DNA from 3 places in the Sporosarcina sp. P26b genome. Region 2 is predicted to be linked to each of the others. Evidence: riboswitches for the same ligand, from Rfam matches in the RefSeq annotation. Region 2 holds a riboswitch; each other region holds the start of a gene.
What was found. Region 2 has a riboswitch for cobalamin ahead of CSV69_RS07140 (DUF4430 domain-containing protein). Riboswitches for the same ligand answer to the same signal wherever they lie in the genome.
Positions count from the first base shown of each region.

Region 1 (3,288 bases), on a different contig from region 2:
GCATATTACATGCAAAAAGCACTCGGTTGGCGGAAACTAGGTATCGTCTTCGCGATTTTATTGACAATGTGTTTTGGATTCATCTTTAACGCAGTGCAATCAAACACAATCAGTCAATCGTTCACTGACGTATTCGGCATTCCGCATTGGGCTGTAGGAGTTGGACTCATTGTCCTGACGGCAGTAATCGTCTTTGGCGGTGTGCAACGTATTGTTAAAGTAACGCAGACAATCGTCCCTGTAATGGCAACATTTTATATTATCGTGGCCTTGTATATTGTAATATTGAACATTACAGAAGTTCCAGCGATGATCGCATTAATTGTTGAGCACGCATTCGGTATTAAAGAAATCATGGGTGGCGGAATCGGTATGGCTATGATGCAAGGTGTACGCCGAGGTCTCTTCTCCAATGAAGCAGGTATGGGTAGTGTGCCAAACGCAGCAGCGACAGCGAACGTATCGCACCCTGCAAAACAAGGACTCGTACAATCATTAGGTGTATTTTTCGATACTATCATCATCTGTTCAGCAACTGCCTTCATTATCTTACTAGGCGGCTTGTACCAATCAGGCGAAACGAATGGTATCTTATTGACACAAGCATCCATGGAAGTACACGTAGGCGCTTGGGCACCATACTTCATCGCCGTAGCGATCATGTTCTTCGCTTTCAGTTCCATCATCGGTAACTACTACTATGGCGAAACGAACATCGAATTCATCAACGCCAACGTCATGTGGAAACGAATTTATCAAGTACTCGTACTCGCAATGGTCTTTTTCGGAGCCGTTGCAAAAGTACAAATAGTCTGGGACATGGCTGACCTATTCATGGGACTAATGGCCATCATCAACCTAGTCGTTATTCTACTCCTAGGCAAAATCGCCTTCAAAGTACTCGACGACTTCACCAAACAACGAAAAGCCGGCAGAAACCCCGTCTTCAAATCAGCTAGCATCCCCGGCCTAAAAGGCGCAGAATGTTGGGAAGAAACAGCTGAAAGAGCGGAAGATCGTTTGTGAGATAAGAGATTATATTGCGCTTTTATGTTTTGATCTTAAGACTTTGAATTGACACTAATAAATACAGTGAATGTTCTAGGTGGTTTACGTTAAGAAGTAGGATTGTAGCGGAAGCGGAAATCCCTTCTCGACACTAATTTCACAATCTATTTAAAAACGTTCACACAAACAATTTAGTCAAGAAGTAAAAAGTTTGATATACTATAAAATACTGAATAAGAAAAATCGAATCGTAGTTCAGAAGAAGGATTCTGAACATCGGTTCGATTTTTGTTTTGCATGTTTGAACACAACATGTTAGGGTTATATATGAATCAACACACTATATATAGTGTGTAACAGCATTTAGATGAATTGGTACCCACCACGTTTAAAAGGGAATCCGCCACGAACGGAGCTGCCCCCGCAACTGAGGGCACGGACGACTATCTTATGAAAACCACTGCTTCGGCGGGAAGGAAAGATGGAAGAACGATGTGCCAGCCAGTAGACCTGCCAGTCATCTCAGCAAAACATTCTTCGGGGTTGGAGAGTGAAAGCACAAAGCAGTCTTTTTTCAGTCTGCCTAAAACTTTCCGCTATCTACTACACGTCAATCGACGACTCCCGATTATATCGGGAGTTTTTTTATTTAGTACATAACCGAATTAATTAACTAAAGGGAGCGGATATAATGGCTATTATTCAAGAATCTGTGGGACTTAATTTATTGATGGAAAACTTACAACAGGAATTCGGCAAGAAACAAATTGAACCGTTGATCGAAGCGAGTGAGAAATTCCAAGAGCGTCATCCCGCGAGCTCAGCAACTGAGTGGACAAACGCTATGGTGCTAGAGTCTTTAAGCCGTATTGATGAAGCGAATGCGTATTGGACGTTTGTAGCGGCGCGTATTTATTTATTCGACGTCTATGCAAAGCAAAAAGCATTGCGTGGAGCGGATGTTTATACCGATTTTGCGAAAAATGTAGAACGCTTGGTGGAACAAGGTTTATATACACCCGTTTTGACTGAAAAGTACAGCCAGGACGAGCTACAGGAAATCGGTAAGCTACTTGATCCTTCTCGTGACCTATTATTCACATATATCGGTTTGAAAACATTGGTAGACCGCTATGTAACAGTAAACTTTAAGAAGCAGTCCGTAGAGCTTCCGCAAGAGCGCTGGTTAATCATCGCGATGACGTTAATGCAAGACGAAACAGTAGACCGTATTCATAAAGTCGGCGAAGCGTATTGGGCGATGAGCAACTTGTACATGACGGTAGCGACGCCTACATTGTCGAACGCAGGTAAGATGCACGGTCAGCTATCAAGCTGCTTTATCGATACAGTAGATGATTCACTGCAAGGAATCTACAACAGCAACACCGATATCGCGAACTTGTCGAAATTCGGTGGCGGGATCGGCGTCTATATGGGGAAAGTTCGTTCACGCGGTGCATCGATTCGTGGTTTCGAAGGTGCGTCAAGCGGTGTTCTTCCTTGGATCAAACAGCTGAACAACACAGCAGTCAGTGTCGATCAGCTCGGTCAACGTCAAGGTGCCGTAGCCGTTTATCTCGACGTATGGCATCAAGATATCTTCACGTTCCTCGACCTCAAGCTCAATAACGGGGATGACCGTTTACGCGCACATGACATTTTCACAGGCGTCTGCTTGCCGGACTTGTTCATGGAGAAAGTCGAGTCCCGTGAAGACTGGCATTTATTCGATCCACATGAAGTTCGCACGAAAATGGGCTATTCATTGGAAGATTTTTATGATGAAACAAAAGGACAAGGAACATTCCGCGAGAAGTATGAAGAATGTGTCCGCAATGAAGATCTATCGAGAGAGACGGTTTCAGCCATTGAAATCATGAAACGTATCCTACGTAGCCAGCTGGAGACAGGAACACCATTCATGTTTTACCGCGACGAAGTAAACCGTATGAACGCTAATAAGCATGAAGGAATTATTTATTCTAGTAATTTGTGTACAGAAATACTACAAAATATGTCAGCATCTACACATGAATCGGTTACACTCGAAGACGATATGGTCGTCACACGCACGAAGCCAGGCGATTTCGTTGTATGTAATCTATCATCGATCAACCTTGGAAAAGCTGTTACAGCAGACGTTTTAGACCGCTTGATCAAAATTCAAGTACGCATGCTCGACAACGTTATCGATCAAAACCAAATTCCAGTTGTACAAGCACAACGCACAAATGCACGCTACCGTGGAATTGGACTCGGCACATTTGGTTGGCACCA
Region 1 covers NZ_PDYW01000014.1:29,138-32,425, forward strand. Annotated here, with positions in the region: gene CSV69_RS11860 (alanine/glycine:cation symporter family protein) at 1-1,026, shown strand, start outside; cobalamin riboswitch at 1,364-1,540, shown strand; gene CSV69_RS11865 (ribonucleoside-diphosphate reductase subunit alpha) at 1,739-3,288, shown strand, end outside.
Region 1: linked by a shared signal. The riboswitch ahead of CSV69_RS11865 (ribonucleoside-diphosphate reductase subunit alpha) and the one ahead of CSV69_RS07140 (DUF4430 domain-containing protein) in region 2 are both predicted to bind cobalamin.

Region 2 (3,288 bases):
GTTTAATAGACTACCATTCAATAGACCTTTTAATATAGCCGTATTTTGTTCAATTTCAGGGTTGGTCTGTGAAATCTCTTTCGAAAAGTCATATAGACGTCCTTCACCTTTTATAAATAAGTCATACGCAACTAAACCTTGTAGTGCCTGCTCAGTTGCCATACCATTTGAACCCTTTTCACCAATTGTATGTTTGAAACCACCATCCTCAGCTTGGAAGCTTAAAAGATGATCGATCAAGTTGATACCATTCTTAGTGAACATTTCACTTTGAGGATTAATGTTATTTGCTGTTAATCCAATAATTATTTGTGAAGTAGCTTCACTTGAAATACCGCCTACAAACTCCTCATTAAACCCGCCAGTTGCACCTTGGTTCTTTGATAAAAAGTTTACTGCCTGTTCCACTGCATTTTTAACAGCGGGTTGATCCGTATAAGGAGCCAATCCTATTAGCGCCATGGCAGTAATGTCATAGCTAGTCTTTCCTGGAGGATCATTTGCAAGACTCCATGATCCATCTACTAATTGTGTTCTCAATAGCTCAGCAACAATCTTTTCACGATTCCAACGGGCATTCTCTGGTACGGAATAGTTTTTTGTATCCAATGCAATGAGTGCAAAGATTGGACCATTATTACCTTGATACGTCATGCTATCAGAGTCTAGGTAAGTCCAGTTTTCACTGTTGTAAATCTTCTCGATTAAGTCAAATTGCTTTACATTCTTTGGATCTTTTCCAATGGCGACGGCAGCCATTGCTATTCTTTCAACATCCGTTATTTTCAGACGACCTTTTCCTGTTTTCTTTAAGATTTGATCCTCAAAGTTGCTATAAAATGATTCTTCATAATCAGCGTGAATATCAAAACCTGCTTTTGTTAATCCAATTGCTTCCCATTCACTTTGGATTGGACCTTGCATCATTTGTTTTGCCGCTTTTTGAATTGCATCTTGAGTTCGTGTTAATTCCTCAGTAACTTCAACAGTTAATGAATTCGCGCCTCCCCCTACTGTCACCTTGTCTATAGGAGTAATTTGAAAGAATCCTTGATCCAATGTTCCTTTGAAATGAATGACTATTTGTTGATTTGATTTTTTCGTAATTGAAATGATTTCCACATTCGACTGATTGCTAACCCAATTTGTTGGATTCGTTGCATGATCAGTAAACGTATCGCCTTTTAAATTTACCGTAATTGATGAATCTGAGCCTGTCTGGATACTTCCAGACGTAGATAAACTTGCGTAACGTCCATAATAGAAGCGTAATTTGTCTTGTTGCTCTAGTACGTAAGCCGATGCACCGACATTTGGTTCCTTACCGTTAACCGAGTACATCCAGCCATCCCAATGTCCTAAAGAACCTGCTTCTTCATTATTAATAGAAGATACATAAGCTCCCCATTCACTTTCTGTGATTGAGTAGTCTATGCTTTTACTATCCAATGCTTTCTTCAGCGCATCTATTGCATTTTGTCCCTCTGTAATTTGAATCGGTTCCTTTAAAATCACACCCGCCAAGCCTTCTACTTCTATATCTATCGTATAAGTAGCAGCTTGCATGCTCGTGTTAGTCTGCTGAACCTCCGTATTAGCTAAAGCAACTGAACTACTTCCAGGTAACAGCATCGTTACTGCTAGTAAAACACTTGCCATGATGGATACATAACGCTTAAACAAATCAATTCCCCCTCGTCCTAGTTTGGTAAATTGAACACAAAAAAGCCCTTGCCTCCAGAAAGAGACAAGGGCACTATGTATAGACGGACTTCAGCTACTAACTTATTACATCCAATACAATATGCATACCTCTTCCTGGGAGGCGTAACGCATGTTATTTTGGCAAGTCTCCTGACTTATGGATCATCATATCTTCAACCTTCCCAGTTTTTCACCAGTGGTATTCTGAAGATACTTCCCATTTACAGTGGCCGGACCGTACAGGAATTTCACCTGTTTCCTTTTTCATCTTTACAGTAATGTAAAGAACCAAAATATTCTATTCAATTTTACAATAGTATATCACAAGCTTGCTTGCTACTTTTTGTTATTTTAAAAGAATAGTATAAAAGACCAATGAAAGATTTCTTTCATTGGTCTTTTTTTGAATACTGTTTATTTTATTTCAAGCCATATCATCGAGTAAAAGCTTACAGTTCCTGATAATCTCGCTGGTACACTCCGCCGTCTTTCACTTCTGCGTGATAGAGTGCTTTTAAAGCAAAGCTTTTTTCAAGTTCGTGTTCTTTCATGATTTCTTTCAAACGTCTGTTCAACTCGGGACTATGTTTTACAAGCTGAAGCATTTTAGGTTGTGAATATTGCATGGTAGTCTCCTCCTCATATCTTTTGTTTCTTTAGTATAACACGGCTGTACTTTCTACGTTACACGAACACTACACACTGCTATACGTGGAAATTCTTCACCAAGTGTTGTACACTGTCACAATGCATCCGACACGAAGTTCCGTAAAAATAATCCAGTATATAGTCGAATCCCGCATCTGTGCGTGAGAAAAATTTTTCTTACTATGAATCATTGTAGTAATAAGACCGTAAAGGACATGTAAAAATTTTAACGTTTACACGCTACGAATGTGGGTAGTATTAAGTGTATGTCTGTAATTTTACGAAGACGATGCAATTATTCAGCTCCAACGTGGGACTACATGAAATATAAGGAGGACATATGAAAAAAGTATCGATATCATTCTATATTACGTTAGTGGCTGTCGTATTGGCAGTCGGGTACGGCGTGATTGCGCCCGTGCACTTCGAAGAAATCACATCTACTATAAAGAACTTTATTTCAGATTCATTTGGTTGGTACTATTTACTGACTGTTTCCATGTTGTTCTTCGTTTCAGTATATTTAATATTCAGTCCGATCGGTAGAATCCGATTGGGGAAAGACACGGATAGACCACAATTTTCATTATTTTCATGGCTTGCTATGTTATTTTCAGCAGGTATGGGGATCGGTCTTGTATTCTATGGGGCAGCAGAACCACTATCGCATTATGCAGTAGACCCTGCTACAACAGCTCCTGAAACGAAAGCCGCTTATAAAGAAGCAATGCGCGAAACATTTTTCCACTGGGGATTCCATGCGTGGTCCGTTTACGGTATGACGGCTTTAGCATTAGCGTACTTCCAGTTCCGTAAAGGGCAACCCGGCTTAATCTCCGCAACACTTCGTCCAATCTTTGGTGATCGTGTGGACGGAAAACTAGGGACGGTTATTGACGTATTCGCGATATTCGCTACTGTTTTTGGTGTAGCTAC
Region 2 covers NZ_PDYW01000005.1:60,258-63,545, reverse strand. Annotated here, with positions in the region: gene CSV69_RS07140 (DUF4430 domain-containing protein) at 1-1,683, opposite strand, end outside; cobalamin riboswitch at 1,828-2,012, opposite strand; gene CSV69_RS17015 (hypothetical protein) at 2,154-2,330, opposite strand; gene CSV69_RS07130 (glycine betaine uptake BCCT transporter) at 2,693-3,288, shown strand, end outside.

Region 3 (3,288 bases), on a different contig from region 2:
GCACCGGTGCACCTATACCCGCAACGACTCGTACCTTTTTACGTCGTTTGATATGCAACAAAAGAAATTCCAACTCACTTTTTAACGTGTCCTGATTCATTTCAGGCAACAGCAACAAAATTTTATTCTGCGCCCAGCGAATCATCTTCATGGATGAATGGATATTTTGAATCGAGGCGAATATCTCCATTTCCTCAACCGAAAACTGTTCTAGCAAATCCAACACTTCAAGAACTGCTACTTGATGGTAATGCGTCACGTCGATTCCAAGTAGTGTTCCTCTTTCCACGAACCGTTCATCTTTTTTAGTACCAGTCAACCAATCAAAAACGAAAAATTCTACATCACGAACTCTTTCATCCTTTTGCTTACGCTTTAACGAATCTTGTATAAAGAGCTCTACTACCCGTAAAATTAGTTGGGCTTGGGGATGGATCACGTCAGGATTACCCGTAACACCAAGTACGGCAATCGGTTCCCCTTCAATAATAATAGGTAACACGATTCCCTCACGAACACCGTGCAGATGCCCTGCTTCTTTCTCTCCCATGCGCAGCACAGATTTTTGACGCATGCTCAATAAAGCTCCTTCATGGAACTGATTGATCCGGCCAGGTTCTGTGCTCGCTTGAATGAAGCCCCGGCGATCAGTTAAAATCACCTGTTGTTGTATCAAGTTAGATAACTCCGTTACGATTTCATGTCCTAATGTATCAAATTGAAACATCTGTCTCACCTCGGCTGAAAACTGCTAGTTACTCATATCTTACGCCACTTCAGTTTTCACTACAACAGAGGAGAGTTAGACAAGCTGAACTTCTAGAACCCCACAGCTCCACGCTTTCATGAGCAACTGGGATAATTCAGCCGTTTCGATAAGAAGGGACTTTTCCAATGTGACAGAGCCGCCTAGATCGGTATAACGTTGTTCAGCCATTACTCGATCAATCATTGAGAATTGTTGATGCTTTGTCGCTGGGTACGCGGACCGGTTCATCACGTCTGACGCTTTACGCAAAGGAATCTTTATTCCACTTTGAAAAGCAGCCGTCTCTAGATGCGAATTTATTTCATTCGATGCTTTTTCAATATAATCCACTGCAGCTTCCGAATGTAAACCAATTCGTTGATGAGCTATTGTCGCTTCCCACCCCGCCACTTTAATTCTACAACTGTAATTCCACACATCTTCAATACCACTCAGCAAACGTATAAGTATAGTACAAACACTTGCCAAATCTGTTCTTTGTACGACTCGATCTAGTTGAATGTGAGAATCCAATGCGTCAGACCTAGCATGTACAACTTGGCTAAAATGCAAGACAACCCCTTCACTAGCTAGCAACTGCTTCATCAAACCTATCGCAGAGACCTTTTTCTTCACTAGAGAGTGTGTTGAAACTTGATGAGGAGAACGGTCAAATAAAAGCCAAGAACCGCACGCCTTTACCTGTTCCATGAACTGATCCGGGACGAATATATGCTTCTCTTTTACTTTGCTGGATAAAAAGGCGGGTATCCTACTATCTGTTAGGTGCATCGTATGGGGTGGTACTTTGGTATGTCGTTGATGAAATGTCTTGCCAAAGAACGTCATGACATCGTCAGGCAAGGTGATATAACCTTGACTAAGTATCCAATAGGCGTCATGCACTTTCTTCAGACGAGCTATCCCTTCATTCTGCATAGCAGCCATCGCAATGAGCATCAGTCGTTCCTGTGGTAACCCAATACGCTGATCTGAGTAATCAGACGTTATAAACTCACTCATATATTGTTGAAGTTGCTCAATCGACAATAGTTGATCCCGTTCAGCTTTAATCTGCAAACCTAACCACTTAATTTCATTTGCCGAATAGCTATGGATCCATTGTCCATATAATCCATCCTGCATTAGCTTACGAACCAATTGATGAAAGCCTTGGTAAATCGGCTTGCCACGTAGTTGTTCTGCTTGATTGTATAATACATGGAGTAATGCATGTTGATGCGTTCGTTCATCTGTTTGTTGAAGATTTCTCATATCGCCGTCTCCTTTCGTAAACAACAAAAAACAATCATTCCGCCCCTTCGGCAAGATGATTGCAATAGTTGTGAATGAGGAAACAAAAATAGGCAACTCTAACATAACCCATGAAGACGCATGGATAGGAGAGACCTTTTTGCCCCCACCTCTCAACCCCCGAAGAAAGTGTAGCTTTGACGATACGTAGGCAGGTCTCCTGGCTCCACTTCATCCTTCCACCACGCCTTCCCATGTCTCCATAGTGGCTGATTTGGCAGTCGTCCGTGTATACAGTTGCGGGGACAGCTCCGGTTTACGGATTCCCTTTTACACCTCGATAGGTACCTATATATCGTGCAAACTCATGTATTTGATTACATTCATTTTATCATGGATATCGTAGAGGGTGGTAGCGTTTGTTTTGGGTATGTACGAAGACAAAATTAAACAGGGTGCCTATGCATAAAACCACTGGGATCACATCCACAATCGTTTTTTGCTAGGCACCCTGTATTGAGCTTTCTTCATTACTTACATTAGTTGTTGTTCGCATAGACAGCCGCACTCCGCCAATCCTTGGACATATGCTTCTTCCCAAGTGATTCCATGGATGAAACCATTCTCCGTGTAATCTGTGATCAAATAGTATGTCTCATTTTGCTCTGGTAACGCTGAATTGTTTTGATAGTTATTGTTTTTCATAAAAATTACCTCCTGGATTTTGTATTTTTCATAGTATATGTCTTGTTAGGAAATAAAAGAACGCTTTCTACGCTTTTATTGATAAAAGGCTAATTGGTAGCGCTTACATTTAGAAAGCAAGAAGAAATGAATTCATATATATTCCCAGGTGCGTGTACTAAACGCATGTTTTTTAATTCAATGAATTCTGTTTATTGTACCATTTCCATAAATAAAAGTAAACTATAATTGTAACTTCTTATTAACTTTTGTTAGTTATTTAATGCACTTGCATGACCTTCCACTCATTCAATGACTAAATGAACTTTCCTACATACAAAAACATCCCCCTAAGTCCTGATTACGACTTAGAGAGATTTGTAGTGGTTAAGACAGTTGCTTTTCGCAAATCGCGATGACTGCTTTGACAGAGTCTACTGAATGATCGAGTGCAGTTTGTTCTTCTTCTGTTAATGGAAGTTCAATCACACTCTCGATACCATTGCCTCCCAAAACAGTTGGCACGCCTAAATAAATGTTTTGATAGCCGTATTCGCCCTCTAAGTACGCAATGGATGGCATGATACGTTTTTTATCTTTAA
Region 3 covers NZ_PDYW01000008.1:114,543-117,830, reverse strand. Annotated here, with positions in the region: gene CSV69_RS10055 (CdaR family transcriptional regulator) at 1-727, opposite strand, end outside; gene CSV69_RS10050 (hypothetical protein) at 803-2,023, opposite strand; cobalamin riboswitch at 2,196-2,369, opposite strand; gene CSV69_RS16815 (hypothetical protein) at 2,537-2,707, opposite strand; gene mdh (malate dehydrogenase) at 3,074-3,288, opposite strand, start outside.
Region 3: linked by a shared signal. The riboswitch ahead of CSV69_RS10050 (hypothetical protein) and the one ahead of CSV69_RS07140 (DUF4430 domain-containing protein) in region 2 are both predicted to bind cobalamin.